DNA from 2 places in the Marinobacter panjinensis genome. Region 1 is predicted to be linked to the other one. Evidence: predicted binding sites of a transcription regulator. Region 1 holds the regulator's gene; the other holds the start of a gene.
The links. The regulator LexA, encoded in region 1, represses DNA repair genes until DNA is damaged. The targets are predictions, from matches to a motif close to CTGTNTNNNNANACAG.
Positions count from the first base shown of each region.

Region 2: the regulator LexA is predicted to act here: its motif matches at 12,099-12,114, upstream of recA (recombinase RecA).

Region 1 is NZ_SZYH01000001.1:1,197,706-1,213,835, forward strand. Features, by position in the region: gene fliF (flagellar basal-body MS-ring/collar protein FliF) at 1-541, opposite strand, end outside; gene fliE (flagellar hook-basal body complex protein FliE) at 557-925, opposite strand; gene FDP08_RS05425 (sigma-54-dependent transcriptional regulator) at 1,143-2,597, opposite strand; gene FDP08_RS05430 (sensor histidine kinase) at 2,614-3,900, opposite strand; gene FDP08_RS05435 (sigma-54 dependent transcriptional regulator) at 4,149-5,606, opposite strand; gene FDP08_RS05440 (SOS cell division inhibitor) at 5,680-6,006, opposite strand; gene FDP08_RS05445 (DUF1329 domain-containing protein) at 6,081-7,442, opposite strand; gene FDP08_RS05450 (DUF6586 family protein) at 7,701-8,177, shown strand; gene FDP08_RS05455 (hypothetical protein) at 8,238-8,495, shown strand; gene FDP08_RS05460 (cell division inhibitor SulA) at 8,515-9,003, opposite strand; gene lexA (transcriptional repressor LexA) at 9,088-9,696, opposite strand; gene FDP08_RS05470 (amidoligase family protein) at 9,880-10,875, shown strand; gene FDP08_RS05475 (gamma-glutamyl-gamma-aminobutyrate hydrolase family protein) at 10,868-11,635, shown strand; gene FDP08_RS05480 (hypothetical protein) at 11,620-11,820, opposite strand; gene FDP08_RS05485 (SIMPL domain-containing protein) at 11,833-12,519, shown strand; gene FDP08_RS05490 (translocation/assembly module TamB domain-containing protein) at 12,529-16,130, opposite strand, start outside.
Region 2 is NZ_SZYH01000002.1:437,194-453,323, forward strand. Features, by position in the region: gene FDP08_RS18355 (PRC-barrel domain-containing protein) at 1-160, opposite strand, end outside; gene FDP08_RS18360 (BaiN/RdsA family NAD(P)/FAD-dependent oxidoreductase) at 317-1,501, opposite strand; gene FDP08_RS18365 (PhzF family phenazine biosynthesis protein) at 1,701-2,510, opposite strand; gene FDP08_RS18370 (hypothetical protein) at 2,507-2,803, opposite strand; gene FDP08_RS18375 (aminotransferase-like domain-containing protein) at 2,981-4,393, shown strand; gene FDP08_RS18380 (metal-dependent hydrolase) at 4,592-5,425, shown strand; gene FDP08_RS18385 (DegV family protein) at 5,534-6,484, shown strand; gene FDP08_RS18390 (hypothetical protein) at 6,640-7,674, shown strand; gene FDP08_RS18395 (LysE family translocator) at 7,706-8,371, shown strand; gene fdxA (ferredoxin FdxA) at 8,381-8,704, opposite strand; gene mutS (DNA mismatch repair protein MutS) at 8,842-11,475, opposite strand; gene FDP08_RS18410 (CinA family protein) at 11,558-12,058, shown strand; gene recA (recombinase RecA) at 12,205-13,251, shown strand; gene FDP08_RS18420 (flavodoxin family protein) at 13,291-13,761, shown strand; gene FDP08_RS18425 (PilZ domain-containing protein) at 13,769-14,146, opposite strand; gene FDP08_RS18430 (hypothetical protein) at 14,274-14,558, opposite strand; gene FDP08_RS18435 (Lon protease family protein) at 14,726-16,130, shown strand, end outside.

The DNA.
Region 1 (16,130 bases):
ACACGGAGCGCTCGGGGATTGCAAGGTGAACCCGTGCCGCACGAACCGTGCGCATGCTGCCAATGGTTCGCGCCAGTTCCCCTTCCAGGCCCCGGCGGAAGCTGATGGTTTCCATGAACTGGGAGGTGCCCAGACCGCGATCCTGGTCCAGCAGCTCGTAACCCATCGTCTGCTCGTCTGTCACACCCTCGGCCGCCAGCTTCAGACGGGCGTTATAAACCTCATCCGAAGGCACCAGCAAAGCGCCGGTGCGCGGCTCCATGCGGTATTCAATACCGTTGGCGTCAAGAATGGTGGTGACGTCCTGAGGGTTGTACCCGGACATATCCCCCACCACCGGCTGGTAGTTGGGTTCCTGCGCCCAGAGAACCACGGCAACACCGAGTGCAACACTGGCGGCAAGCCCCACCATCAGTCCCACCTGCCGCAGCAGGTTGAGCCTGTTGAACCCGAATATCAGATCACTACGGCTTTCGCCGGTGTCGTCACCACGCGCCGCGGGCATATTCGAGGATGAGGTTTCGGCAGGTAAACTGGCCATGGGTCTGCTCCGCTATCAAACCGGCATATTCATGATGTCTTCGTAGGCCTTGACCACCCGGTTTCGTACCTGGGTGAGTGCCTCGAAGGAAATGGACGCCTTTTCGGACGCAATCATGACACGGGTAATATCCACATTCGGATCGCCCATATCGTAAGCGGTCTTGAGATCATTGGACGACTGCTGCAACTCGTTCACTGACCCTACGGCCTGGCTGAGCATGTCACTGAATTTCGGGGTTTCAGGGGTTTCCTGCAACCGGGAGGGCCCATCTATCCGACCGCGGATATTGTTATCCTGCTCAACCCGCTGATTCTCCATCATCTGCGAGCGCATATTGCGGATTTCGGACAGAACACTGTTGATGTCAGCACGTTGAACCATGATTCACTCTCCCGGACCGCCCCTGTAGCGGGCAAGCCATTGAACTGGATATCGCTTTCCGGGGTTAAAGCAAACCACAGGCCAATATTAATTATTGTATTATTTTCATAAACTTAATGAACTTTCTGGCAGGAAGGCGCAAGACAACGACAGTCTTTTGACGAGCCCATAAAAAACGGCACCCGAAGGTGCCGCACGAAAGAGTGGCTAAAGGAATTCAGGCGGCGGCCAGCTCGGCATCCAGATCAATGCCCGCATCGCGCATCTGGGCCAGCTTGTATCTGAGCGTGCGGGGGCTTATGCCCAGCTGTTCCGCAGCCCGGTTACGACGGCCACGTTCCTTTTTCAGGGCCTGGATTATGATCCGGAATTCACGCTGGCGAACCTCGTCCCCAAGAGACGTTGAGGCCAGATCCTCAAAGCCCTTCCCGGTGGATTGATCAGTCGTCTTCTCGCCTGTCTGAGCGACTGCTACGGAAGGCGGTTCGGGCGCAACCTGCCCGGGCGTCACGGAAGCTGAACCGCTGTCCATCCGTCCGGTAATACCCAGTTCCAGACACAGGTCGCCGGCATGAATCACGTTACCCTGGTGCAGCACCAGTGCGCGCTGGATGGCGTTATCCAGTTCGCGAACATTGCCGGGCCACCGGTGTGTCATCAGCGCGTTCCTGGCGTCAGGCGCAAAGGTCACGCCTGTAAGCTTCATCTTGCGACAATGAGCCTTGAGCAAGGCAGTGGCCAGGGGCATGATGTCCAGTGCGCGCTCGCGCAGTGGCTGCCAGTGCATGGGAAATACCGTCAACCGATAATAAAGGTCTTCGCGGAACTTGCCTTCCCGGACATGGTCGGACAGGTCCCGGTTGGTAGTGGCGATCACCCTCACGTCCAGCACAATGGTCTTGCGTCCGCCCACCCGCTCAACTTCACGCTCCTGCAACACTCGCAGTAATTTGGACTGCAGGCTCAGATCCATTTCCGAGATTTCGTCCAGCAGAATGGTACCGCCGTTGGCCTGCTCAAACTTGCCGGGAGAGGATGCAACTGCACCGGTGAAGGCGCCCTTCTCATGGCCGAACAGGATGGCTTCCAGCATGTTCTCGGGAATCGCCGCGCAGTTAATGGCAACGAAAGGCTGTTCGGACCGGGGCGATTGCTGGTGAATATAGCGCGCCAGCACTTCTTTACCGGTACCACTCTCGCCGGAAATCATCACCGTTGAGTCGCTGCCCGCCACCTTTGTTGCCAACTGGAACATGCGTTTGCTGATGGGGTCTTCCGCTACCGGCTGATCGCCACCTTTCTGACGGCCGCCACCCACGACCTTGCTGACGGCGTCCACCAGCACGGCCGGCTCGAACGGCTTCACCAGGTAGTCAATGGCGCCCGCCTGCATGGCGGAAACCGCGTGGCTGATCTGGCCGTACGCGGTAATCAGCATGGTCGGCAACCCGGGGTACAACCTCTGTATCTCATGCAGCAGGTCATGGCCGGACATACCGGGCATATTCACGTCACTCACGACCATGTCCACCGGTGACTCGGCCAGTTGTGCCAGTGCCTGCCTGGCATCGGCAGCTTCCCGCACCCGGAACTTCGCCAGCTCCAGTGTGGTCACCAGCGCTTCACGCAGATCGTGGTCATCCTCAACGATCAGAATTTGGGCTTTGGCCATGATTGCCTCCGGTCAGTTATGCTTTTTTAGCTTGCGAATGCCGGCCACCGGCCGACAGCGAACGCAACAACGGCAGCGAAATGGTTGCCACAGCGCCCCCCTCGGAGGGCGCCTCAATAGCAAACCGGCCCTGGTGCGCTTTCACAACAGCCTGGACCACCGCCAGCCCGAGCCCCGTGCCGTGAGACTTGGTGGTATAGAAAGCTTCCAGAAGCTGACTGGCCTGCTCCGGAGAAAACCCGGGGCCGTTATCGGCGATCCTAACCACCAGTTCGCCATTGGCAGAAGCTATGGCAACCGTGACGGTCGTTGCGCCAGCTTCCACGCTGTTATTCACCAGGTTGGTACAGGCGCCGACCAGAGCATCGCGATTACACATCAGCGACTCGCTGTCTGCCTGGCTGTCCAGCTCCACGGCCACACCGGAAGGCAGTTTCAGCCCGTCCAGCGCAGACGCCAGCGCCTGGACCAGCGCAGGAGCAGACAGCTCCTCCGCCAGCCGGGTCTCGCCGCGGGCAAAAATCAGCATGTCGCGAACTTGCTGCTCAAGATGCGTCAGACGGGACATCAAACGGGAAGCGCAACGCTGGCGCATCTCCTCATCCAGGTCGTCCTGGCCAAGGTGCCCGCCATACAGGATGGCGGCGGAAAGCGGCGTGCGAATCTGGTGGGCCAGCGACGCGACCATCTTGCCCATGGCCGACAGGCGCTGGGCATGGGCCAACTGGGCCTGGAGATGACGGGTCTCTGTCAGATCCGTCAGCAGGATCAACTGCCCTGGCTGGTTCTCCATGGTACGGATTTCAATACTCACCCGGCGGCCATCCTTCAGCGACACCTCATGGCCGTCATCCCGCCGAGGCGCAAAACAGCGACGAATCACATCCACCCAGCGCTCACCGTCAAGGGGCTCACCGAGCAGGGTGATTGCTGCCGGATTGGTCTGCGTCACCACACCCTGGCTGTCGAGTACCACCACGCCGGCAGGAAGCGCATGAAGCAACGTGGAAAGCCGGTCCGCCAACTCCTCTTTTTGCTCCAGCTCCGCCTGACGCTGCTGCGACTCTGCAGACAACTCCCCGGACAACTGGTTAACACGGGATTCCAGCGTGCGATAGGAATCAGTAATCTGCCGGGACATCTGATTGAACAGATCCAGCGCCGTACCCACAGCCTCATCATCCTGCTCCGGGAACAACGCCGTCACCTTGTCATTGACATCCGCCGCCGCATTGGCTGAAGGCCCTTCAGTGGCTAAAGGCTTCTTCGCCGACGACAAACCAACAAACTGCAACTGACTCATAAACTCGCCCTCTGACCGGACCAAACTCCGGCCCGTACCAATCGGATGGATCGTTTGGGCAGACCTAAGCCAGCACCGTGCCAACTTTACTTTTTGCTTATATTTCAACAGGAAGGAAAATCAAAGAACGGACATATGACGGGTTTACGTCACCCGAAAACAACAACGGCGTCAAAGATTACAAACCTTTGACGCCGTTTGAAACATATTGCCGGGAAGGCTCCTCCACAGTTAGAGGCGTGCAGCCGTCAGCCTTCCCCGGCCTCTTCATCCTCATCCCGGAGCCCATACTTTCGCACCTTCTCCACCAGCGTCGTCCGCCGAATGCGCAGCTTCTCCGCCGCCCGGGCCACTACCCCACCGGCCTCATCCAGAGCCTGCTGGATCAGCTGCTTCTCAAGGTTGGAGAGGTAGTCCTTCAGATCGATACCGTTCACCGGTAACAGGGCCGGAGCGTCCAGCCCCACCAGCCCCGGAATATTGGAGGGCATCCCCGAGTCCTCGACCGGCCGATTCTCATCGTAGTCGTCCACGTAGCGGAACTTCTTGGGCAGCTCCTGCACCCCGATGACCCCGTATGGATTCATGATCGCCAACCGCTCCACCAGGTTCGCCAACTCCCGCACGTTACCCGGCCAGTCGTGGCGACACAGGCTCATGATCGCCGCGGAATTCAACCGCAGTGAGCCACGCTTCTCTTTCTCCATACGGGAGATCAATTCATTGATCAGCAGCGGGATGTCTTCTACACGTTCCCGCAGGGCCGGCATCTCAATGGGGAAGACGTTCAGGCGATAGTAAAGATCTTCCCGGAAATCGCCGTTTTCGATCATGTCTTCGAGAATCTTGTGGGTTGCCGCAATTACCCGCACATCGGCGGACTGGGTGCGGTTGCTGCCCACCCGCTCGTAGGTGCGCTCCTGCAATACCCGCAGTATCTTCACCTGCATGTTCAGGGGCATATCGCCAATTTCATCGAGGAACAGAGTGCCACCTTCGGCGAGCTCAAACCTTCCAACGCGGGCGGTAATGGCCCCGGTAAAGGCACCTTTCTCATGGCCGAACAGCTCACTTTCCAGCAGCTCTGCAGGTATAGCGCCACAGTTGACCGGGACGAAGGGCTTGTCCCGTCGGGCGGAATGGTAATGCAGATTGCGAGCCACCACTTCCTTACCGGTACCGGATTCGCCGGTAATCAGCACGCTCACATCCTTGTCTGCCACCTGCTCCATCAACTGGCGCACAGATTGCACCTTGCGGCTGGTACCCACCAGGCTGCGGAACAGCTGCAATCCACGCTGCTGGCCACGCTCACGCGACCGTGAAAACTGGTCACGGTAGACCTGGGCGCGATACATGGAATCCACAAACTTGGTGTAGTTAAGGGGCCACTCCATGCGGGCAATAACGCGGCTGGCCTGATCTTCTGACAACTGCTTGAGGTCCGGGTACCCGATCATCAGCACAGGCACGCCCACAGTGGCCTCACAGACCACCGAGACAGTCTTGCGCACACCGGCGTCTTCACCGTTGACGACGACAGCAGAGATCTCATCCAGCTTTTCCGGATCGCCACTGGCAAGCAGCGCATACGCCTCCTCACCGAACACGACGTCTTCCTCGCCAATGAACTCAAGTATGGTGGCAATATCACGCTTTCTGGAGTCGTCCTCGCTGAGCACCAGCACCTTATTATTCTTCGACATTCAAACGAATCTCTTGCGGGGATTTGTGAGCGGTATTTAAGACTGTAAGTGCGCCCGAGTCAATTTTATGACGCTATTTGGGACGATTTGAAGAGACGTTCTGATAGGCTTTTGCCGCGCTTCGGTTCTGATTCACTTCCTTGAGCGCTTGCTGGGCTTCCGCCTTGGCCGCATTTGCCGAAATATTGGCACGGTCACAATAGGTCTGAAGGGTTGCCAACCGTTCCCGTACCGGCTCCGGGGCCAGCTCTCCGGCTTCCAGGGCTGTCATCACCGGTTCAATGGTCGGTTTGACCAATTTGCTCAGGCGCGACAGTTCTTCCCAGTTTTTCTCCGCTAGAGCGGTTTTCAGATGCTCCACCAGGGTATCCACTGCTTCCAGTTGTTCCGGCGCCGACATACCTGCATCTCCAGTATCGCTGTATGGCCCGGACAATGGCCGGGGATTCAAAAGGGCCCCGGCCATCACAGTTATCAGCGACGAGCCGCCCTGCGGGCTGCTGACGCCGAGAACTGGTTGCCGCGGAAGCCGGGATTGAAATCGAGGGCCGGGAAACCGTTGTCCAGACCATCAATATAGTAACGCTGCGCCTTGAGGTCGTACGTCATCTCCATGGTAGTCCAGAATACCGGCTCACTGTAGTAGCTGATATTGTGAGACTCGGATACGCGCCAGAGCTCTCCCTCACTGTCATATTCCTCACTGGCCAGAATCTGCCAGCTGTCCTCGTCTACATAGAATACACGACGGGAATAGATATGGCTGATACCGGTGCGCAGCTTTGCTTCCACCACCCATACCCGATGCAGTTCATAACGCGCCAGCTGCTGATTGATGTGCTGCGGGCGAATGACATCGTCCGGCCTGACGTCTTCATCATGAAGCTTGTAAGCGTTGTAGGGGACAAACATTTCCCGCTTCCCTTTCAATTCCCAGTCGTATTGGTTCGGAGCGCCGTTGTACATGTCTTTCTGATCAACGGACCTCAATGAAGAGGAGTTGGGCAGGTCGGTTTCATAGGCCAGGTTTGGTGACCTGCGCAGGCGCCGGGAACCGGAGTCATACCGCCAGGCAAGACGCGGCGAGCGAATCTGGTCCAGGGTTTCGTGCACAAGGGTGATGGTGCCTGCCAGGCTGGAGGGCGCTATGGTGTCGGTCTTCAGGTAAAAGATCTTGTTGTCGATGTCCTCTAGATCCGCCCCTTTGCGGCTGTAGGCTAAAAAATAGTCGTACTGGTTTACAACCTGGTTGTAAGAACCGTTCACCTGCGGGGTCGCGGAGGAACTGCGAAATGAAAGTTCCTCGCCCCGATAACGAAGAATGTGATTCCAGATTACTTCAAGACCATCGTTCGGAATCGGGAAGGGGCTGGTCATGATCGTGTCCCGCACACCGTTACCATTACTGAGCAGTTCGGCACTCAGTGCATTTTCCCGGGATTTTTCATAAACATGCTCCGGAAAGGCCGCCGTACGGCGGGTCCGGTAAACCGGCATTACAAACTCCGGGCCATATTGCTTCAGCATCTGGATGTGGCCATCTGTGAGCTTATCGCGATACAGGTCCACATTGTCTGCGGAAATCACGAACAAGGGCTCATCCCGGGGAAATGGATTGATTTCCACCTGCCCCTGCTTCCAGCCCGACGGTGGTGTTGTCAGACCGCCGGTCCACTCCGGAATACTGCCAGAACCATTGCCTTTTCTCTGTGCACCAACGGGGGTGAGTTCATTGCCCAACCGCTCGGCCTCGGACTCACTGACCTTCGCGTAGACGCTACTACCGGAAAATCCGAGCATTGCCACTGTAAAACCTGCGACCAAATGGTTACGCATTCCCTTCCACCTCCACTGAAACTGATCTGGACGCCGGACAGCCAGGACTTTCCGTTCACTGGAATCCCAAGCCAGACGATCAAAAGTTACTCAAACCGGGCGCCTTTTTGCCAAATTCAAACGCCCGTTTCAAGTGATTCTTTGTAGTTTCTTGTCAAAGGCTCGTGGATTCTCAGGAAGGAAGAAATTCCTGACCAGAAATGTTATCATTGTCAGTTAATTCGTCGCGCGACCTTAACCCCGTATGCAGGTATCTCCATGGCGTCATCGTGGCATTCACTGGTTTCCCAGAAGATTTTCCTTGCCAGGACCCTGCTGGGTCAGCTGGATGGCAACGACAGTGTGCCCGCGCGTGAAGCCCTGATTCAGGGAGCCGTTGAACTTGCTTTGCGGGCCAGAAAGCTGGTTCTGGTCATGGTCGCAAGAATGTATCAGGACAAGCTGGGGCGGCCCGAAAGCCTGGAAGCTTTGACGGAACTGCTGGGCGATGAGATTCCGGAGACAGCAGAACTGAACCAGCTCGTTAACGAAGCTCACAGTTGGTGGAACCATCTTGAGCAACTGGAGCGGCACCAGGGCAACCCGCCAGCGGCCAAAAAAACCGTGAGTGACGAAAATGTGATTGCTGTTGCTGCGGACACCGGTCCAGACAGATCGAAACAGGCGCTTGAGCAAACCCTGAGTGCGATCAAAAACTTTACCGACACCCTTGAGGAACGGCACAGCGAGTGGTAATACCGCGGTCCGCCGCTGCAAACTGCCGCCACCCGGGGAATGAACTGAAAGGCTAACTGAATGTCACCCTCTTTTTTCGAGATTGTACAACTGAGCAATGGCGATTATGCACTTCGCCGGATTGACGACGACAGCGCACCACTGGTGAAAATATCGTTTTCGGCTGAAGCCAGGGAAATGATGGAAGACCGGGAGATGGACGTGGCCAAGGCCATGATTGCCACCGGCATAGAAGCAGCAGGCAATGTCGCCCACGATATCGACTGGGAAGAAGAGCCGGACTCTCATGAAATCCGGCCTTCCTATACGCTTCACTGATCCCGGATTTACTGAACCTTCAGCGTTGGCGCAGCACAACGCCGTGGCTGTTACCCCGGGCAGAGGCCTGCTCCAGTGAAGTCAGGGCTTCACGCCCGAGTTTCCGTGTCCACATCACGACGGCATGACAGGTGCCTGCGCTCAACGCCCGCTCGGCCAGCTGCCGGGCCGGGTAGTCCGAAGTAGACCGCAACACCAGTAATTCGCCTGCCACAATCCCACGCATGGTCTGCCACTTGCTGACCAGGCTTTGGGGTGGGTCGATCCAGGCCAGCCAGCGTTTTTCCTGGTTCAGCTGTGTCAGCATCGGCAGCAACAGCTGGAAATTTTCAACCTGCCCTTCAGGCAGAATGATTTCCGTCACGTTACCCTTTGGCTGTACCGTGCGGGTGCGGGTGACCGGCGCCCGGCTCACATCATGGCTGCTCAAACCGACAGCCTCCGGGCCGACGAATCTCCCGCCTCCGTGAGCGTAAGCCAGGTTCTGATTAAAGCTGAGTTGTTCCATGATAAGCCTCATTTGCCTTTAAGCCGGGCCCTGCGCAATTGATACCTTGCAGAGCACTGCCGGAAATGTCCGGATACCGCGGTATCAGTGAAGATCCGAGCGCCGGATAACACCGACACCCAAACCTTCAATAAATAATTCCTGTTCTGTCAGATCCACTTCAATGGGCGCAAACTCTTCGTTCTCTGCGATGAGATACACTTTCGAGCCGTCCTTGCGGAACCGCTTCACAGTCACCTCTTCACCGACCCTGGCCACAACGATCTGGCCATTGTGTACGTCGCTGGTCCTGTGCACGGCAAGCAGATCCCCATCCAGGATGCCGATGTCCTTCATACTCATACCGCGCACACGCAGCAGGTAATCCGCCGAGGGCGAGAAGAATTCGGGCTGCAGGGTGCAGTGATCTTCGATGTGCTCCTGGGCCAGAATCGGGCTACCGGCTGCCACCTGGCCTATCACGGGCAATCCCGGGTCCGCTTCGACCTCCGGAAGACGGATACCACGGCTTGCCCCCGGCACCATCTCGATGGCCCCTTTCCTGGCCAATGCCCTGAGGTGCTCTTCAGCGGCATTGGCTGAACGGAATCCGAGCTCGGCGGCAATCTCCGCGCGTGTCGGCGGATATCCCGTCTCGTCGACGGAGCGACGAATGATTTCCAGTACCTGTGTCTGCCTTGCTGTCAGCTTCATGTGTCGGTGACCCCGGTTAGCCCTGTTTTTATATACAGTGATTTGACTATATACAGTGTTTTATCCAGTGTAAAGTCCATGCCTGGAATTTTTCCGCTGCCCCGCCTTATTTGGCCGGTAACCGTCACTTTCAGCCCGAGGGACTGTGTTAAGGTATTGCTAACCCTTTGTGGAGACGCATTAATGAGCAAAAGATGCCGTATGCCGGACATCATGAGAACCGATGACGGAAAGGAACGGAAAGTAGGTGTCGAGATAGAATTATCCGGCCTCGGGTACGAGGATCTCGTATCGCTTGCCACCCGATTGCTTGACGGAGAAGCGAAACCGGTTTCCCGCTACGTGTCGGAAATCACCACCGATGCAGGCGCCTTCGCCATCGAACTGGATTCGGACCCCATCAAGGACCTGGATCTGCAGGATCAACGGTTACCGGAATCGGTCCGGGAACTCGGGGGCCAGGCAATGAGTGTGATAGATGCCGCGGCCGAGAAAATCGTGCCTCTGGAAATTGTCAGCCCTCCGTTACCCTTCAGTGAACTTGAGCGCATCGAAACGCTTTGTGACGAACTGCGCAAGGCGGGCGCCCTTGGCAGCCGGGAAGCCCTCTACTACGCCTTCGGCCTGCAACTGAATCCAGAGCTGCCGGATCTGAAAGCTTCAACCCTGGTGCGTTATCTGCAGGCGTTTGCAGCGCTTTACGAATGGCTCAAGGCACGGCATCAGATCGATCTGAGCCGCAAACTGACCAGCTACATTGAACCCTGGAGCAGCAACTACATCGATTTGCTGATGTCTGAAGGCTACGATCCGGACATGGATCAGTTGATGAAGGACTACCTCCACTATAATCCGACACGGAACAAGGCGCTTGACCTGCTGCCGCTGTTTGCACACCTGAACAGCGAGCTGCTGGCCAGGTATGTGAAAGACGAACGCATCAAGAGCAGGCCCACCCTGCATTACCGGCTGCCGGATTGCGATATCGACAACCCGCTCTGGCATTTCTCAACGGTATGGAATGACTGGGTGATACTGGAGCAACTGGCGGCCAACGCCGGGGATCTGGCCGCATTGGTGACCGAGTTTCGCAACAGTCGCAAACTGAGCTTCCACAATCTGACCCATAGCTGGCTCGATACGTCTGACCAGTGGCTGCGGTCCCGGAACTATGTCTGACACCGTCCAGGAAAAGCCGGAACATCCCGGCCTCACCATCGGCATCAGCGGCCCTGTCCGACGAAGTCTGTCCCACCGGCTGATCAGTTTTGCCCTGCGCATGCATGGAGCTCGTACCCACTTCATTCGCCCAGGCTCGAAAGTAGACGTATCCCTGCTGGACGGCCTGGTCCTGTCAGGTGGCACCCACGTTCACCCTTCAAGGTATGGGCAGACACCGCAGGTAACGGCAAATTATGACCCGCGCCGGGACGAAACCGATGTTCGCCTGCTATCCCGAGCCGAAGAGTTGAATATTCCGGTGCTGGGCATCTGCAGGGGCGCCCAGTTCATCAATATCTTCCGTGGTGGCACACTGTGCCAGAACGTGACCCCTCTACGAGTCAACACCCGTCACCGCCCGCTGCTGTTTCCAATGCAGACCGTTCGGGTGGTCAGCGACAGCCGTCTCGGAGAAGTCATGCGCCAGCCGGTGATTGGCGCCAACCGGATTCACAGCCAGGCCATCAAAAGGCTCGGACACCACCTTCGTGTGGTCGCCCTGGACAATGATCATTTCGTGCAGGCGATAGAGAATACTCGCGGGCAGTGGCTGATGGGAATTCAGTGGCATCCGGAATATCTGCTGTATCACGGTGGCCACCGGCGTATCTTCAAGCATTTTGTTGATGCTGCGGAGGAGAGAAAGCTGATAAGGCTGGATGAACCGACAGACACTGACGACGCCGGTGACGACCTGCCCGGTCAAAGCGGCAGATAATGCTGCAGAACAGCCTTGATTTCCCGTATTTCCCTGGCATCACCGGGCAGGGCTTCCAGATGACGGGCAGCCCACTCTTTCAGTTGCGCGCGGGTCGTCACATAATGGGGATCGCTCCCGGTCAGCCTGAGCAGGATGTCACGCTCCCGGGGAGTCAACCTGACCTGATTATTGTGTAAAAGCATGGAGATCCCACAATGTTGCCCAACGTCCATCGATACCTGCTGTTTCCTGCCACCCTGGCGGTCTTTCCGCTGTGCGCAATCGCCGGGGAAGTAAGCCTGAGCGGCCAGGCTTCCGTAAAGTATACTCCAGACAGTGCACGACTGCAGTTTACCGCCAATGCCGAGCACAGCCTGCCGGAGACAGCGACCCGACGCGTGAATGAGCAGATGGAACAATGGCGGGCTGGCATCAGTGACTATCGTGACCAGCTGGGCTCTTACAGCGATGCATCGGTTAACCTCTACAGCCGCTCGATTCCGTCCCAGGAGCGTAGTCAGAAACCGGAAAAGGTGGCCGTTGCCTCACAAACTGTGAGCTTTACCATTGACGACCTGTCCCTTCTCAATCCCATCCTGGAGCAGGCCCAGGCACTGGGTATGGACTACAACGTGGGACCGCACCAGTTCTTTCATTCCGATGAAAGCAGCCTCCGCAAGCAGGCACTGGCCGGCGCCATCGCTGACGCCAGGGCAAGGTGTGAGTTTGTTGCCAACGAACTTGAAAAGCAGTGCGGCGAGGTGATCAACATCAACATCGATGGTGGCTATCAGCCCCCGGTTCCGATGATGGCGGAAATGCGCGCCTCGTCTGACACCGTGTCCGACGTCGGCCCGCGGGAACTGACATCCCGGGTCAGTGCCACCTTCGAGCTGGAATAGCGGGCCGGGTCAGAAATCCCGGGTGTAGAAAATATCCAGGGAAGCTGCCAGGCCACTGGCGGCTTCCAGATAGAAATACCGGCCAAGGTCATAGCGCAAGGCAACGGTGGTGATCGGCTCGAAAATGCCCACACCGTAACGAATACTGAGCTCATCGGTCAGGTAGCCACTGGCCACCACCGCCGACTCATCTCCGGAGCCCTCCGCCTCCAGCATCAGATTCTGTATACCAATCTCTTCCCCAAGACCCTGGGTTAACTTGTTGGTCTGGGTCAGGCCCAGGGAAATGGCTGCCCGGCTCATCTGCCCCTCATCGCCCCTGCTTTGGGGTGCCCGGCCCAGAATCACATAGGACAACGCATCGGTCTGGGGCATCTCCGGTTCGGAAAACACTTCGGTCTGGGGCGCGCTTACCGGCCCGGTAAGCCGGATACCCGCCACGACGGTATCGACCCGCCGAATGGCTTCGATATCCAGATAGGGCTCTGTCAGAGGCCCGACAAATATTAATCTGGCCCTGCGCAGCTCCAGTTCCTGACCATAGGCTTCATACTGGCCATCAACCAGCCGCAGCTCACCTCGGGTGTCCATATTGTTGCCGACGCGCAGGGTGCCTTTCAGGTTACCGGTTACCCCGAAGCCATTGAAACTGACCTGGTCATCGCCGACCACCACCGTCACATCCATATTCAGGGAGCGCAAACCGCCCTCTTCCTGCTCCGCCCCCACGATCACTTCGTCTTCCGATACCGAAACCGCCTGAGCCGGCAGCTCCCTGATCTCTATCTCGCCACGGGGAACCTCCAGGCGGCCGGTAACCGCCAGATCACCGCCACCGTAGGTGATGGTGATATCCGGCACCAGCTCTACACGGGCGTAGGGGTCGTAACTGAACGGCAATCGGTCACCGGTGAGATTGACCTCTACAGACGGCTCCGCCGACCAATCCAGGCCTCCCTTGATGTTGCCGGTACTGCGCTCGTTACTGCGCCAGCGGCCGGACAAATCTGCGGAATAGCCATTCAGCTCCAGGCTGACAACCATGTCTTCCAGCGGTATCGGGAGCTGCGGGTCGGAGATCCGCCCGCCGGTCAACGCTATGTCGCCATTCACCGCCGGCTTCAGTAACGGGCCTGACAGCGTGCCTTCGCCATTGAGTTCACCTTCGACCACCTCCAGCCCCGCAAACACCCCGGCCATCGCAATATCCAGGCCCTGGACGCGGAACTGGCCATCAACCTCCCGCTCACTGGCATTCGGATCAACGGCCATTGCGACAGAAAGATCGCCCAGTTCGGGCCCCTTCAGCCTGACATCCAGCTCGGCGATGTCCGGTTTCAGTTGAAGCCTGGTGGTGAAGGTGTCGTATCCCAGGCTCTGCCATTCGTCCCTGACCATGACTTCAAACTCGCCCGCACCGGCATCCACAGACACCTCGCCATCCGGACCATTGTCGGTCATCGTCAGCCTGATGTCCGCATTCAGAAGCGTGTCCCACCGCAGGGTTTCCGGCATCAGCGGGGACAGCGCGGTGGTCGGGAAATTCTCGATCCGATAGGCAATGTCCTGGGTCGGGAGCAGGGTCTGGTCTTCGGCGCAAACCGAAGCCTGTTGCCATTGCCAGCAGTGACGGCCGAAGGTCAGTCTGCCGGTTTCTGTGTACTCCAGTGCCGCTGGGCCCGCCAACGTCCATTGCTGCCCCTGCTCGGGAACATCAATCTGCCCCTGCTGCAACGCTCCCTGCCAGGCATTCCAGTCCTCGGAAGCATTGCCGGCAAATACCAGCCCGACCTCGGCCTCCTCATGAACGGCGCTAACCTCCAGCCGGTGATCATCCCGGGTGCCTGACAGCCCCAGTGCCAATGACTGCAGCAACTGCTCGCCGTACCGGAGCTCACTCGCCTGAACATCGGCGCTCACACTCAACCCTTCACCAAGGGTGGCATTGAGGTCCAGACTGGCCAGGCTCAACTCATCCTGCCATGCCAGATCGGACCCAGACACTTTCGCGCTGCCTTGCGGCTGATCGGGTGTCCCCGAAACTGAAGCGGTTCCGCTCAGCGAGCCCGCCAGGCCCGGCAGGAAGGTTTCCGGGGAAGGCAGTTCCAGCGCCAGATTGCCCGCAATCTCTCTATCCCACTCGCCGCTGCCGGTAACCCGGTTATCGCCCACCTGGAGTTCCAGGCCAGACAGCGCCCATGCCCCTGAATCGCTGTTCAGCGCACCACGGATCAGGGCGTCATTGGCTTGCCAGCTACCCGAAAGATCCCACTCGGCCTGTAACGAAGGCTTACCGCTCTCCACCAGCCTCCCACTGGTTCTGACATCACCATTCAGGCTTGCCTCCAGTATCGGCACCCAGTAGCCGGGGTTGAAACTGTCCAGCTCCAGGCTTGCATCCCATGCCAGCTGGTCAGCAAACTCGACGTTTCCCTGACCACCGAGGAAGCCAGCGCCCGTGTTTACCCGCAGACGGGTGATATTCACGGACTCCATATCGCCATCCAGCTCCCCTGACAGATCCGCCTCCCCATGTGGGCCGTCGACGCTGGCTTCAACACTCGCCCGATAGGCGCCTGACTGGTATCGAACCTCACCATTCAGTTGGTTCAAGGTAACCGGCGGCTGCTCAAAGTCCGGGATCAGGCTGTACCAGGGGAAGGCTTCCATAGCGACCCGGGCATCCACCAGGAAGGCTTGCTGCCAGTCCAGGTTTCCGGTCACCGAGGCCGTGCCGGTCTCGGCCTCACCCGTTCCGGGGCCCGAGAGCGAGAGGTCCAGGTCTTCCACGCCAACGGTTGTCACCAGCCCTTTCAGCGCAACCGCAATGTCACCGGAAGTACCCGGTAACGAGGTACGGGAGTCGGAACGGAAACCGTCGTCCAGGCTACCTTCCAGAGCAACGACCGTGTTCTGCAGCACCAGGGTTTCAGGCAGGCCTTCAGCAGGAACAAAGCGTTGGGACTCAACGGTCAATCGGGCCGGCAGTGCACTATCCAGGGGAGCCACCCGGCCGGCCAGGGTGGCTTCCAGGTAACCAGTGCTTTCACCCCTCACCCTCAGGTCCACTGCGCTTCCGGTGAGATTGAGAGCCAGATTCCAGTCGGGGCCATAGGGCGGCGGCAGGCTTATGCCGACATTCAGGTCCAGTGGCCAGTCGCCGCGGGTCTGGATGCGGCCGGACCCATCAATTTCGATACCGTCACGAACAAAGCTGAGACTCTGAAGGTGCCAGTCAGATCCGGAGCCTTCGGCCCGTAACTGCAACCGGTCCCAGATTTTGCCATCGTTCAGGGTGAAAGTGCCAAGATCGACCTCCCTGACAGCCAGACCAATCGGCAGGTTAACGCCAGGCAGACTGATGTTGCCACGCTCATCCTGCTGATCTGTTGACGGTTGCAGGGTCAGGTCAATGGTTTCCACCTGCAGGGATTCAAGGCACAGCTGCTTGCTGAACAGGCAGGTCGGTGACCAGTCAACCACCGGCGCCTCCAGCCGAAGACCCACGCCGTAACCCTGCCATGTCAGGGACTGCGCCTGCCACAGTCCCAGCAATGATCCCTGACCCTGTTCCACGTCAAGGCCGGGAACCTGGTCGATGACCCACGCCG
Region 2 (16,130 bases), on a different contig from region 1:
CCACCTCGCCGATCTCCTCACCGCTGCTGTCGTAGACGTCCGCATCCATCAAGTCGTCCGCTGAATAAAGTCCCTGGGCGGCATGGGCCGACAGGCTGAAAGCCATGGAGCCGGCCACCAGGGAAGTGCCCATTGCCCGAATCAAACGTGTGCGCATCATAGTGAACTCCTGTATTTGCTGAACTCCTGTTGGTTACCCCGCGCCTGGAACCCGGGGTATCTGTACGCGATGTAACAGCGATCACGTCACCAATAACGCTAGCAGGGCCTGGATAATTTATCGAATGACGGTATGGCAACAGGAAAAAGACACTCATCACGCGCTGCTGCCCGCTGCAACTCCTGATGCCCACGCCCACTGAAAGTTATGCCCACCGAGATGGCCCGTCACATCCACCACTTCGCCAATGAAATACAGGTCTGGTCGATCAAGAACGGCCATGGTTTTGGATGACAGCTGGCGGGTATCCACGCCTCCCAGGGTCACCTCAGCCGTCCGGTAGCCTTCGGTGCCGGCGGGTTTGATGGCCCATTGGCCCAGAGCTCGTGCCGCCTGTTCGATGTCACTGTTCTTGTACCCCTGCAGCGGTCCGGCCCAGCCGTGAAGGTCGTTCAGGGCCTGGGCGAAGCGTTTGGGCAGTTGCTGCATCAGATATTGGGCAACGGTGGATTGTGGTCTGGTTTCTCTTAGCTGGTACAGGTCCTGTTCAATGTTGGTCGCCGGGAGCATGTTGATGCTCAGACTGTCGCCTGGCTGCCAGAAACTGGAGATCTGCAGCATGGCCGGGCCGCTTAGCCCGCGATGGGTCACCAGCATGGGTTCGCGGAAGTGTTCGTTGTTGCAGTGGACGTCCACAGGGCAGCTTACGCCGGCCAGCGGGGCCAGTTGTGCCTTCAGTTCCGGATGCAGGGTAAAGGGCACCAGTCCTGCTCGGGTGGGTAGAACGGTAAGTCCGAACTGGCGCGCGATGTCGTAGCCGAACCCGGTGGCGCCCATGGTGGGGATGGACAGCCCGCCGCAGGCGATAACCAGGGATTCGCAGTCAAGGGTGCCGGCGCTGGTTTGCAGCTGGTAGCCGTTGTCGGTGCCGCTGATTGTTCTGGCGCTGGTATTCAGCCGCACTTCCGCGCCGGCCCATTCGCATTCGGTCAGCAGCATGTTGAGTATTTCTTTGCTGCTGTCTTTGCAAAAGAGTTGCCCGGCGGCTTTTTCTTCGTGCTCAATGCCGTGGCGCTCCACCAGGTCCAGAAAGTGCTGGGGGGTGTAGCGTTTCAGGGCGGAGATGCAGTAGTGGGGGTTGTCCGAGAGGAAGTTGGCCGGAGTGCTGTTCAGGTTGGTGAAGTTGCAGCGGCCGCCGCCGGACATGAGAATTTTCTTGCCGGGTTTGTTGGCGTGGTCGATCACCAGGACTTTGCGGCCACGGTAGCCGGCTGTTGCGGCGCACATCAGGCCTGCAGCGCCGGCGCCTATGATGATTACGTCGTAGTTCCGGGCGGTCATGGTCTGGAGGTCGCGCTTTCGGAGTTCCGGCACGGGTTGAGGGCAGTCAGGGATACGCGGTGAATACGTCCATGTACGCTCGACAAAAACATCCCTGTTTTTGACGATCCCTGACTGCCCTCAACCCATACCTTTCCAAACATCTGTGCTGCCCGCCGCTGCTCGTTAGTTGGGCGCAGTATACATTTTTGTTGAGGTTTCAGGGGAGCTGGACAGAGCCTTCCATATAGAACGCGGCCTGGCCGGCGATGGTTACGCGGTCGCCTTTCAGTTCGCAGCGAAGTACACCGCCCCTGGCGGACACTTGTTTTGCCAGCAGGGTATTCTTGCCGAGTTGTTCGGCCCAGTAGGGCACCAGAATACTGTGGATGGAGCCGGTGACAGGGTCTTCGTCGATGCCTCCGCCCGGGGCGAAGTAGCGGCTGACGAAGTCGCAGTCATTGCCCGGTGCAGTAATGATGACGCCCAGATTGCCCAGTTCCTTGAGTTTGCGGATGTCCGGTTGCGCGGCTTTTACCGCGGCTTCGTCTCTGAGGACGATGAGATAATTGGTGTCCTTGGGGACAAAAAACGACGTTTCGGGGGCGCCTTCCAGGGCTTCCAGGATCAGGCCGGGTGTCGGGCGTTCCTCGAAGCCGAGGTTGGGGAAGTCCAGCTCCAGCCAGCCATCGTCGGTCTGTTTCACTCCCAGGGGGCCGCTTTTGGATTGGAGCCTGATGTGCTGCTTTTCCCAGCCCAGTTTGTTGAACAGGACCCAGGCGCTGGCGAGGGTAGCGTGGCCGCAGAGCGGTACTTCTATGCCGGGTGTGAACCAGCGTATGTGAAAGTCTTGCTCTTCATCATCGGAAAGGGGAACCAGAAAGGCCGTTTCCGAGAGGTTATTCTCCAGTGCCAGTTTCTGCATGGTGTCGTCTGGCAGCCACTCTTCCAGTGGCATGACGGCAGCGGGGTTGCCGCCGAAAACCTGGCTGGTAAACGCGTCGACCTGGTAGATCGGTAATGTGTTCATGATTCCTCCCTTGTGAACGTGTCAGCGTAGCGGTGTGCCCGGTGGGCGGCAAATTGGCTCAGTTCCACGGCGCTGTAGAAGTGAAGCTCTGGCAGAGCTTTCGAGTGGGTAATGATCCAGTGTTCGGGTTTGACCAGGCGGATTTCAAAGCCGAGGTTCTCCAGCCACTTCCAGGCGGTGTGGATGGTCATCGGGGCCAGGTCGTGGTTGTGACCAACGCCCAGCAAGTCCTTGCGGCTGGCCGGTCGTGCGTCTGTCAGCGGGTGGGGCTGTAATCGGTTCAGTGCGGTCATGGTGAAACTCCTTCTTCTGGACGCTGATCACCATTCTCCGCCGGTGCAGACAACCATAACAGATTCAGATATTGTGGTTTTGAACCGGTACAGTTTCATCTATCCGACATCTGTGCTGGTCAGAATCTGGTTGATCTGTACTGCCTCTACTCTCGATTGATCTGGCAGGATTGGGCAATGGGCATTCTCTATAATCAGGTAGCAGACCAGTTGCACGCATTGATTCGTGATGGGGTATATCGCGAAGGAGAGCGGCTGCCTGGTGTTCGGGCGCTCAGTCGCCAGTTTGGCGTGAGCGTTTCGACGGTGCTTCAGGCCCACCAGACGCTGGAGGCCCGTGGCTATCTGGAGGCACGGGAGCGCAGAGGCTATTTTGTGCATTTGCCCCGGTGGGATACGCCCGAACCGGTGATGCAGAAGCATAGGGCCAGACCCGTGCCGGTCAGCGCCAGGGACATGGCCCTGGACCTGTGCGCCGACGAGCAAAAGCGCATGGTGCCATTGGCCGCTGCGGTGCCGCATCCGGATTTTCTGCCGGTTCGCCAGATTCAGCAGGCCACCTTATGGGCGGCGAGGCGCGGGCTTGAAACCCTGGATTACGCTTTCCCGGGAAAGATTGAGTACCGGCGCCAGCTGGCTCAGCGAATGGCTACGCTTGGCGTCATGGCGACGCCGGACGATATTATTGCCACCAACGGCGCCCAGGAGGCGATCATTCTCGCCCTGAAGGCAGTGACCCGGCCCGGTGATATCGTGGTGGTTGAGTCGCCTTCATTTCCTGGCATCCTGCAGGCCCTGGACGTTGTCGGGCTCCGAGTGATTGAAGTGCCGACGCACCCGTCCGAAGGAATGAGCCTGGAGGGGCTGGAACTGGCGCTGGGACAGTGGCCGGTGAAAGCGTGCGTGGTGGTCCCCAATCACAGCAACCCCATGGGTGCGCGGATGCCTGATGAGCGCAAGCAGCAGCTGGTGCAGATGCTTGAGCGGGCGGGCGTGCCGCTGATTGAGGACGATATCTACGGTGACCTGTTCCATAGCGGTGAACGCCCCAGGCCGGCCAAGGTGTTCGACCGCACTGGCAATGTTATCTATTGCAGCTCATTCTCCAAAACCATCTCGCCGGGGCTGCGCCTTGGCTGGATGATGCCCGGCAAATACCTGGCCGAGGCGCGTCAGCAGAAGTACTTCAGCAACCTGGGTACGGCAAGCGTGCCGCAGCTGGCGGTGGCTCATTTCCTGGAACAGGGGGGCTATGACCGCTACCTGCGGTCAGTGCGGCCGCGCTTTCGTGAGGTGACGGAGCGGATGCGGGCCGCCGTGGGGCGGTCGTTCCCGGAAGGCACCGCGGTCAGCCGGCCACAGGGTGGTTTCGTATTGTGGGTTCAGCTACCGGGTAATACCTCAGGCACCGAGGTCTACCGCCGGGCGCGGGAGGAAAATATCAATGTCGCTCCGGGGCTGATGTTCTCCACCACCGACAAATACGAAAACTGCCTGCGGCTCAATGGCGCCAACCCCTGGAGCGAACGGATTGAGCAGGCGATTGGTCGCCTGGGCGCCATCGCAACCGCAGTGGCCGCCGAATCCTGAGGTGGTTCGGGGTTATACCTCGGTTTCATGATGTTTTGACAATTTGTCATTTCGTGACAATTTGTCCAGTTTTTTCTGTTTCAGCCTTCCTTCGCAACCGAATTCAGGTTTAAACTGGCCCCTCTGATCAATTTTCGTACGTGGTTTCCCGCTGTACGGTGAATGCCGCTCCATAATCACAATAAACCGGAGGCAGTCATGACTATCAGTTCCACCCCTGAGGGTGTTTCCGTTTCCCCACGGCACCTGCGCTTCGATCTTGCCGAAGAACTCAAAACGCTCTGGCACGGTAACGACACCTTCCGCACCGCCTTCTTTAATGCACTTTCTCTTCAATTTCCGGAGGGAGAGCAGCAGTTCATCAATGCGGTCCGCCTGTATCGCGAGCAGGTGGATGATCCCAAGCTGAAAGAGGAAATACGCGGGTTTATCGGCCAGGAAGCGCTGCACAGCCGGGAGCACAAGCATTACAACGAAGCCCTGAAGGCGCGGGGCTATGATATCGATGCCATTGACCAGCGTTTTCGCAGGCACATGGAATGGGTGGGCAAGCTGCCACCCAGCCGTCAGCTTGCGGGAACCTGCGGTGCCGAGCATTATACGGCCGTGCTGGCCAATGCAATCCTCAGCCATCCGGAGTGGATGGAGGGTGCCACCCCCGGTATGGCCAGACTGTGGCGCTGGCATGCCATTGAAGAAACCGAGCACAAGTCCGTGGCTTTCGATGTCTACCGCCATTGCGTCGGCAACGAGCGGTTGCGGCGAATCGTGTTCCTGTTCGTGAGCTGGAATTTCTTCAAGTACACCTTCCTGAACACCTGCAGCCTGCTGAAAGCCGATGGCAAGTTATGGAGCCCGGGCACCTGGATTGGCGGGATCAACTTTCTGTGGGGAAAACCGGGCGTTTTACGTAAGTGTCTGCCGGACTTTCTGGCCTATTTCCGCGAGGGGTTTCACCCCTGGCAACAGGATAATCGTGAGCTGATCGATAAAAACCTCAACGAACTTGAGCTGGAGCAAACTGCTGGTTAGCAGGGTGCTGAAATTACCACGGCTTTGTGTAAGACTGGGCGCTGCTACGAACAACGACAATAAAGGGAAGTGTCCGGCAGGAACAACTTCCCGCAGCTGGAGGCCCCCATGCGCGTTGGTCTTATAGTGGATTCGGCTTGCGATTTACCCTACGAGTTCAGCCGAAAGCACGACCTGTTCGTTTTGCCCGTGACCGCCGTGATCGACGGCCAGACCTACATCGATGAGCACGATCCGGTGCGAACCCAGGAGTTCTATCAGGGCGGGTTGCTGCAAAAGGGCCACCATGCGGAGACACAGGCCTTCTCTCCCCAGCAGATCCATGACTTGTTCATGGAGAAGATTGTCACCCAGTTTGATGTGGCGATTTGCGAAACCGTTACCCGCTCCCGCAGCCTGATCTTCCAGAACGCCACCGAAGCCATGAATACGGTCATGTCGCACTACGAGGAGGCACGCAAAGCTGCCGGGCGTGATGGTAAGTTTTCCATGCGTGTCATCGACAGTAAGCAGATTTTTGCTGGCCAGGGCCTGTTGGCAGCTCATACGCTCAGGCTGATCGAGCAGAAACTGTCAAAGAATGCACTCCGTAATGAAGTCGAAACCTTCACTGACAAGATCTATACCTGCGTGATTCCCCGTGATCTGCATTACATTCGCGAGCGGGCCCGCAAGCGCGGTGACAAAAGCGTGTCGGCGCTGGTGGCTTTTCTGGGCAAGGCTCTGAACATCACCCCGGTGATATTCGGCCAGGGTGCCCAGGGCCAGCCTGCCGCCAAGACCCGAAGTTTTGACATGGCGGTTGAAAAGGTCATGAACTATGCCGCTGGCCGGGTGGAGGCGGGGTTGCTGACCCCCTATGTCAGCCTGTCCTGTGGGTTGACCTGGACCGAAATCGAGGACCTGCCGGGCCTGAACCGCCTGCGGGATGCGTGCGAGAGTAATGGTGTGGAGCTACTGCTTTCCCAGATGGGTATTACCAGCAGCATCTACGTTGGCCCGGGCAGCCTTTGCTTGGCCCTGGCAGCAGAGCCTCACGAATTTAGCGATTTCCAATAACCCTCATCTTATCCAGTCCCGGAGCGACATTGCCTCTTGGCCTGCCTGCACCCTACCGACTGTTTCTTCGGCAAACGCAGCTGACGTGGCTTCGTGTTAGCCTCTTCCTCTTCTGACTCTCGTCGCCCACTTTCAGACAGCACCGGACCGTGACTATGACCAAAGGCAAAACGGATCTCGCCAATGCCCTGCTTGAGCAGCATGTAAAACACGAACTCGCGTCCCTGAAAGGGGCAAAGCTGCGTCGGTTCCTGGCAACCGAGGTGGATGCCCTGTTCGATTACGCTGGCACCATCACGCTCAACCGTCTGATCTCGGTGGAGCAGGTGATGGGGGTGATCCAGCGCATAGTTATAGATATGGAGCTGGATGCCGGGATACCGGAGATGGCAGCTGAAATGGCCACCGAAGTACTGAATGCTCCGGTCCAGGGAACCTCACGGCTGCGGGACATCATCACCCGCGAGCAGGCGACAGGTTTCCTGGAAGAGGCACTTGAGCTTCGCCAGCAGCGTGAGAGGGTGATCAGCGAGATCATGGCGCACCCGGTTTACCAGGAACTGGTTTCAAACGTGGTCTACCAGGGTGTGGTGAATTACCTCTATGAAGACAACCTGATCACCAAGAGTGTTCCCGGTGTGGGCTCAATGATGAAGTTTGGCAAGCGCTGGGCCAACAAGGCTGTGCCCGGGCTGGATGAATCCTTCGAGCGCCGGTTCAAGACCTGGCTGTCGGACAGCCTGCCGGGACTGGTTGCCCGCAGCGAGCAATTCCTGCACCGGGCACTGACGGACGATGAACTGCGGGACAGCGTGATGGCGGCCTGGGTTGCGGTGGAAGACCGCACCATTGAAGAGCTCCACGAAGGCCTGGGCGACGTCCAGCTGCAGGAGTTTGTGGTGCTGGGGTACGAGTTCTGGCTGCAGTTCCGCAAGACCGCGTATTTCGAGGGCTGTACCAGGGCAGTGGTGGAGCGCCTTTTCGACATGTATGGCGACAGTCCGGTGATTGAGCTGCTGAGTGACGTAGGTGTTGACCATGATCTGGTGATGGCGGAAGTGGGTGCCCTGGCAGTTCCGCTGATAGACGTGCTGCGTGAGGAAGGGTATCTTGAAGCCCTGATTCGCCGTCGTCTCGAGCCCTTCTACAAGTCGGCGGCGACGAAAAAGCTTCTGCAGCAGGAGAGCTGATTACTCCTGCTTTCCGTGGGGGAATCTGGACGTGTGGATACCAACCGAGCTGTTCTGGGCCTATCTGGTGGCCATTTCACTGCTGACGGTGACACCAGGGGTGGATACCCTGCTGGTGATGCGAAATGCCGGGCGGGGTGGAGTGGAGCGTGGTTTGCAGGATGGTTGTGTGACCAGCGTGGGCATCTGTAGCGGACTGTTCATCCATGCCACCTTGTCAGCCCTGGGTATTTCCGTGTTGCTGGTGGAGACTGCCTGGGCATTTACCGCGCTCAAGTGGGCAGGTGCGTGTTATCTGATCTGGCTGGGGCTGAGCTCATTGCGACAGGCCCTGAGGCGTGCCCCTGAAGAGCGCTCAGAGCCGGAAGCCGCCGGTGTGAGGCCGTCACGGATGAAACCGCTAACGGCCTCAATGGCGTTCCGCGAGGGCCTGTTGTCCAACGTGCTGAACCCCAAAACCGCGCTGTTCTATATGGCGCTGTTGCCCCAGTTTATCGACCCGGCAGGAAATGCCTTCCAGCAATCGTTGTTCCTCGCGGGGGTTCACTTTGTGTTGGCGATGGTGTGGCAATGTGCGCTGGCAGTGCTGGTGGTCAAGTCGCGCCGGCTTGGGGTGGGGCAGGGCGTCAAGCGTACGCTCAACGCTCTGACCGGCGGCTTTTTTGTGGCTATCGGGGGAAAGCTGGCTACGCAGTAAGCGCCACCATTACTTTTCCAGGTACTGCAGCTTGTTCGGCTTGCCGTCCCACTCTTCAGCGTCCGGCAACGGATCTTTCTTTTCGGTGATATTCGGCCATTTGCCTGCCAGATCGGCATTGAGTTCAACAAACTGAACCTGATCTGCAGGCAGCTCGTCTTCCGAAAAGATGGCCTCTGCAGGACACTCCGGCTCACACAGCGCGCAATCGATGCACTCGTCCGGATCGATCACCAGAAAATTCGGGCCTTCGTAGAAGCAGTCAACCGGGCATACTTCCACGCAGTCCGTGTATTTGCACTTGATGCAGTTATCGGTAACGACAAACGTCATAGTCAGCTTCCTGGTCCAGTAGTCAATCTCATCGGTGTAATAATAATTGCGCGATATTGTATTGAGCGGCCTGCCCACTCGCAAGCGCCGAGGCGCACTATCGTTATTACATGGGTCAATTCTGCCGTATTTTCCAGTTATTTGTTCAGTAGTTCCTTCAATTCATACAAGCGGTTCAGCGCATCCCGCGGCGTCAGTCCGTCAACGTCCAGTTTTGCCAGGGTTTCTTCCACCTTGCTGGGTTCCAGGCTGGCGAACATATCTCCCTGCATCACCGGCTCGCTGATCCGGGCCGGGCGTGTCCGCTTGTCCGGTTCGCCCGGAGCCGTTGCGGCTTGAGCGGGCAGGGGGTTGGCCGGTGCTGCGCTCCCCTCAAGATGGGAGAGTTGCTCCCGCGCGTTACGGATAACCTCCTGGGGCACGCCCGCCAGTTTGGCTACCTGCAGCCCGTAACTCTGGCTGGCGGGGCCGTCGTGGACATTGTGCAGGAATACGATGGTGTCGTCGTGCTCCGTGGCTGTCAGATGAACGTTAACGGCGTGTTCCAGGTCATCGGCCAGTTGCGTGAGCTCGAAATAGTGAGTGGCAAACAGGGTGTAGCAACGAATATATCTGGCCAGGTGTTCCGCCGTCGCCCAGGCCAGTGAGAGGCCATCGAAGGTGCTGGTGCCGCGCCCGACTTCGTCCATCAGCACCAGGCTGTGTTCGGTGGCGTTATGGAGGATGTTGGCGGTTTCCGTCATCTCCACCATGAACGTGGAGCGCCCGCCGGCGATGTCATCGGAAGAGCCCATGCGGGTGAAAATACGGTCCACCGGGCCGATGACCACGCGGTTAGCCGGAACGAAGCTGCCGGTGTAGGCCAACAGGGCAATCAGGGCCGCCTGGCGCATGTAGGTGGACTTACCGCCCATGTTGGGACCAGTGATCACCAGCATGCGACGCTGCTGGTCCATCAGCAGGTCGTTGGGCACGTAGGGATCACTCAGCAGTTGTTCCACGACCGGGTGGCGGCCTTCTTCGATGTCGAAGCCAGGGGTGTTGCTGAATTCAGGCGCATTGAATCGCAGGCTGGTTGCCCGCTCGGCGAAGTTGCTAAGCACATCCAGCTCTGCCAGGGCCTGGGCGGCATCCTGCAAGGGTGCCAGTTCTGCGGCGACGGCTTCCAGGACTTCATCGTAGAGGGCCTTCTCCCGCGCCAGTGAACGGCTCTTGGCGCTGAGGGCCTTGTCTTCGAACTCTTTCAGCTCCGGGGTGATAAACCGCTCGGCGTTCTTCAGGGTCTGGCGGCGTATGTAATCCACTGGCGCTTGGCCGGACTGGGCGCGGGTGATCTCAATGTAATAACCATGCACCCGGTTATAGCCCACTTTCAGTGTGCTGATGCCGGTGCGTTCCCGTTCCCGTGTCTCCACGTCCAGCAGGAACTGGCCGGCGTTCTCGCTGATGTTGCGCAACTCGTCCAGCTCTTCGTCAAAGCCTTCCCGGATAACGCCGCCGTCGCGAATCACCACCGGCGGGTTATCGATGATGGCCCGCTCCAGCATGTCCGCCAGTTCCGGGTATTCGCTGATGATGGTGGCCAGTTTCACGATGTGGTGTGAGTTCACCGGTTTCAGAGCCTGCTGTAAATCCGGCAGGGCCTGGAAGGCATCCCGCAACCGCGCCAGATCCCTTGGGCGGGCCGAACGCAATGCCACCCGCGCCAGAACCCGCTCGATATCGCCAATGCTTTTGAGCAGGTCGTGGACCGGCTCGTAGTGAAACCCGTCCAGCAGCGCGGAAACCGCCTGCTGACGTTGCTCAACCACGGTAACGTCGCGCAGCGGCCGGTTGAGCCAGCGCCGCAGCTGGCGGCCACCCATGGCGGTCGCCGTGCGGTCCATCACCCAGGCCAGAGTGTGCTGGGTGCCGCCCATCAGGTTGGTGTCGATCTCCAGGTTGCGGCGGCTGGTGGCGTCCAGAATAACCGCCTCTTCGCGACGTTCCCGGCTTAGTTTGCGGATGTGGGGCAGGGCGGTGCGCTGGGTTTCCTTTGCGTATTGCAGCAGGCAGCCGGCAGCGCAGATCGCCAGGGTGAGATCTTCGCAGCCAAACCCGGTCAGATCACGTACCTGTAGTTGCTGGGTCAGCACCCGGCGGGCGGTGTCGGCTTCAAATAACCAGGGGCCCTGGCGGCGAATGCCGGTGTAGCCTTCCAGTACATCCTGATAGGGAAAATCTTCGCTGACAAGAATTTCCGCCGGCCTCAGGCGCTGAAGCTCCCCCTGCAGACCCTCAAGGTCATCCAGCTCGGACACCGTAAATCGCCCGCTGGAAATATCCAGGGAGGCAAACCCGAACTGCTCCCGGTGGCTATAGATGGCGACCAGCAGATTATCCCGACGATCCTCCAGAAAAGCATCATCGCTGAGAGTGCCTGGTGTCACAATGCGCACAACCTGGCGGTCTACCGGCCCCTTGCTGGTAGCGGGGTCGCCAATCTGCTCACAAATGGCAATGGATTGACCAGCCCGCACCAGACGTGCAATGTAACCTTCGGCAGAATGGTACGGAATGCCGGCCATGGGTATCGGGCTGCCACCGGACTGCCCGCGGGCGGTGAGGGTGATGTCCATCAGCTCGGCGGCCTTGCGGGCGTCTTCGTAAAACAGCTCGTAGAAGTCCCCCATGCGGTAGAACACCAGTTCATTCGGGTGTTCGCCCTTTATCCTGAGGTATTGCCTCATCATCGGAGTGTGCTGGGACAGATCGGTCTGGGCTGCTGACATGAACGGTTCCGGATCCATTGGCTTTATGTGAAGGCAGGGATTGTAAGAAAATAACCGCCATGATGAAACGAAGGAGATCATTATGCCACTGACTGACCAGGCATTGGCGGACGCAGGTAATCAACTGGCCGAATTGCTGGAGCGGCGCCAGCTTACCATTGCCACCGCCGAAAGCTGCACCGGCGGCTGGGTTGCCAAGGTGTTGACTGACCGCGCAGGTTCGTCGGCCTACGTGCTGGCAGGGCTGGTCACCTATAGCAATGACGCCAAAAGGGCATTGCTCGGGGTTACGGAGGCCTCCCTTAACGAGCAGGGCGCCGTCAGCGAACCGGTGGTGCGAGAGATGGTGGCCGGGGCACTGTCCACAACCGGTGCCAGTGTTGCGGTTGCTATCAGCGGCGTTGCAGGTCCCGGTGGCGGTAGCGACGACAAACCAGTGGGTACCGTGTGGTTTGCCTGGGGCCGTTCTCCGGCAGACACCGTAGCGGTGGTTGAAACCTTCCCGGGCGACCGTGATCAGGTGCGGCGCCAGGCTGTTCTGTATGCGTTACAGGGGGTTAGGAGCTTTCTGGAAAACTCCTGAAGCGGAGGGGTTGGTCTTGCCCTGATGTTATGTTTTAATACTGTTCAAATATACAGGGGTCCGGTTTTTCCGGGTTCCGGAGTTAACGATTTCGGCCGCCGGGCTCCCGTCCCGATAACGGCACAGGCGACAGAGGGTTTGCAACAATGGAAGACAACCGCAACAAAGCACTGAGCGCAGCGCTTAGCCAGATTGAACGCCAGTTCGGCAAGGGTGCCGTCATGAAAATGGGCGACCAGCCCCGGGAAGCCATTCCTGCAGTGTCCACCGGCTCTCTCGGCCTGGATGTCGCTCTGGGTATTGGTGGCCTGCCTTACGGACGCATCTGTGAAATCTATGGTCCGGAAAGCTCCGGTAAAACCACGCTGACCCTCCAGGTAATTGCCGAAGCCCAGAAAGCCGGTAAAACCTGCGCCTTTATCGACGCAGAGCACGCCCTTGACCCGATCTACGCCGAAAAGCTGGGCGTGAATGTGGACGACCTGCTGGTGTCCCAGCCGGATACCGGTGAGCAGGCGCTGGAAATCGCTGACATGCTGGTGCGCTCCAATGCGGTAGACGTCATCATTGTTGACTCGGTAGCGGCCCTGACCCCGAAAGCCGAAATTGAAGGCGAGATGGGCGACAGCCACGTCGGCCTGCAGGCCCGGCTGATGTCCCAGGCTCTGCGCAAACTGACCGGTAACATCAAACACGCCAACTGCCTGCTGATCTTCATCAACCAGATCCGCATGAAGATCGGCGTTATGTTCGGTTCACCGGAAACCACCACCGGCGGTAACGCCCTGAAATTCTACTCTTCCGTTCGCCTCGATATCCGCCGCATTGGCTCGGTGAAGGACGGCGACGAAGTGGTGGGTAACGAAACCCGCGTGAAAGTGGTCAAGAACAAGGTTGCCCCGCCGTTCAGGCAGGCCGAGTTCCAGATCATGTACGGCAAGGGCATCTACCACATGGCCGAAGTGCTCGATATGGGTGTGAAGGAAGGCTTTGTCGATAAGTCCGGTGCCTGGTACGCGTACAAGGGTGACAAGATCGGCCAGGGCAAGGCCAACGCCTGCAAGTTCCTGGAAGAGAACCTGGATATCGCTAACGAAATCGAAGCTGCTGTACGTGACAAGCTGATGCCCAAGCCGGCAAAAAAAGAGGCGGCTGAAGAGGCAACAGCAGACGCAAACGGAGAGCTTCTCTAAGCACGATCAGGTTGGATTCCGCACTATCGGGGAGGTGATATGGATGCAAAAAAAAGACTGCTGGTCGTTGCCCATGCGCCGTCCCCGAATACCCTCAAACTACGGGAAGCGGTAGAGCAGGGCGCAAGGCACGAAGACATCGAAAATGTTGAAGTGACCGTGCTTCCGCCACTGGAGGCCGGCCCGGACGACGTGCTGGCCTGTGATGCCATTATCCTCGGCACTACCGAAAACCTCGGCTATATGAGCGGCGCGTTAAAGGATTTCTTTGACCGCAGCTACTATCCCTGTCTTGAGAAAACCCAGGGGCTTCCCTTCACCTTTTATATCCGCGCAGGGCTCGACGGTACCGGAACCCACCGTGCTATCGAATCGATTACTACCGGCTTACGCTGGCGTCTGGTGCAGGAGCCACTGCTTTGCCATGGCGAGTATCGGGATGAATTCGAGGAACAGTGCCGTGAACTTGGGCTTTATATGGCGGCGAGCCTGGATGCGGGTTTGTTCTAAGTAGGGCTTAGCTGGCGTAATGGTTGTAGATGCCTTCAATGCGGGAAAGAGCGTTATCCACGGCCCTTGAATAACCCTTCTTGTCAAAACAGTAGCAGAACTGGAGGCTTACGCGGAAACCCGTCTGAAAGGGTTGGCAGCTGACCACCTGGGCGGCAACGCGGGACTCGCGGATGTACTTGCCGTCAAAATCCATATAAAGCCGTGCTCTTGGCTCTACCGGCCTTGGGCACAGGACTGCCATTCCGTAACGGTTCATATCCAGGCAGGTGACAGCGGTTGAATTCTTCCCTCGACCAAAAAAGCCCCGTTCCTGCAATTGTACCTTCAGGCACATGGCAGGGTAGCGGTCCTTGATTCTGCGGTCTGCGGAATCATTCGTCATAGGTTGGCATCCATTGCTGATCTTGTGTTTGTGATCGGCCCGCTTTTCCATCGGGACATGGAGTTTAGTTCCCGCAGGTGTGAGTGAAAAATGACCAAGCAAAGAACTGTGATCTGGTTATCAATTTCTACGCGCGGGTACTGACCAACCGGCCTCTCCGGTCTTCGGCAGGGGCTTCCTGCGCGGTCTTCGGGTTCAGCAGGCGTGGGCTGCGCCTGGAGCGCTTCTTGCGGCGATCCGGTCCTTCAAAAGCCACCTGCGCACGCCGCCGGTCGGGTTGTACTCGACGATCCCACTGGGGTTTTTCCGGAGACGGGGTCGGTTGCTGCGGTTCAGGTAGCGTAAAGGGTTTGCGCTTGCGCAATGACTCCATCACTGTCAGCGGTTGCGGTTGATTCCGGTAAATATCCATTTTGTGAGCGCCCTGCCTGTGCCTTTCTGCGGTGGCTAATTATGCCCGATTGATCAATTTATCGACAAGTTTGGCTAAAACTTTAGGCTGAGCGCGACAGGGCGGGCCCCAGATTCTACAATGACCGCCCATAACCAAATGCTTTCATACCGTTACAGGACCGAACCTTGAAGTCACTGTCCCTGAACCAGCTCTATAAAGCCTGTGTTTTAAAAGATTTACCGTTCAAGACCACCCGTCAACTCGAGCCCCTGGCAGAAATCGTCGGCCAGAATCGGGCCCAGGCAGCGGTACGTTTTGCCCTGTCCATGCCCCACGGTGGCTACAACGTTTATGCGGTGGGTCGCAACGGGCTCGGTAAGCGCACCATGATGCTGCGGTACCTGGAACACCATGTAGACACGGATAACCAGAGCCACGACTGGTGCTATGTGGCCAACTTCGAGGAGCCCCGTGTGCCCAGGATGCTCAGGCTGCCTGCCGGCAAGGGCACGGAGTTGAAGCAGGACATGGAAAAGCTGATGGGGCGTCTTATGAAAATGATCCCTCAGACGTTCGATAGTGATAGCTTTCTGGAGCGTGCTGAAAAGCTGAAGAACGACTACGTCAAGAAGCAGGAAGACGAACTGGAAAAGGTCGCAGACCAGGCCAAGCGAAAGAAAGTCAGCCTGAACATCACGACCCCGGGCGGCTATCGCCTGGTGGCAATGAATGGCGATGAAGCGCATACCGCCGAGTCGTTCCAGGCCCTGACTGAGGCACAACGGGACAAGTTCGAAAGCGATATTAACAAGCTGGAGAAAAAGCTCAGACAGGCGCTGCGGAAACTGGCGGACTGGGAGCAGGAATACGCGGAGAGCCAGCAAGCGCTTAATGAGGAGACCCTGGAGGGCATTTCAGGCCATCAGATTGATGAACTGATAGAAAAATATCGGGATCAGCCGGATGTGGTGGCTTACTTCGACGCCGTTCGCAAGGATCTGTCGGAAAGCCTGGAAATTTTCCTGGAAGACAATGAAGAGCAGGCGGCCATTGCCTATGCCTCTCTGGACAAGAAGATGCCCCGTCGCTACCTGGTGAATGTACTGGTCCACCAGAAAACCGACGAAGTGCCTGTGGTGGTGGAGGATAACCCCACTTACCACAATCTGTTCGGTTACGTGGAGAGCGTGACTTTCAAAGGCACGGTGTTTACTGACTTCTCCCTCATTCGCCCCGGCAGCCTTCACCGCGCCAATGGTGGCTATCTGCTGATGGATGCCATCAAGGTCCTGGAGCAGCCGTTTGTCTGGGATGGCCTCAAGCGGGCCCTGCGTTCAAAGACCATTCAGATCAATTCCCTGGAGCGGGAATTGACTCTGTCGGGCACTATCTCGCTGGAGCCTGAGGAAATCCCGCTGGACGTCAAAATCGTGCTGTTCGGCGACCGGGAAACCTGGATGTTGCTGCAGGAGTACGATCCGGAGTTCGCCGAGTTGTTCCGGGTGACGGCGGATTTTGAAAACGAGATGATGCGAACGGACGAAAGCCAGGTACTTTATGCCAAGTTCATCGCCAGCCTGGTGGATGAAA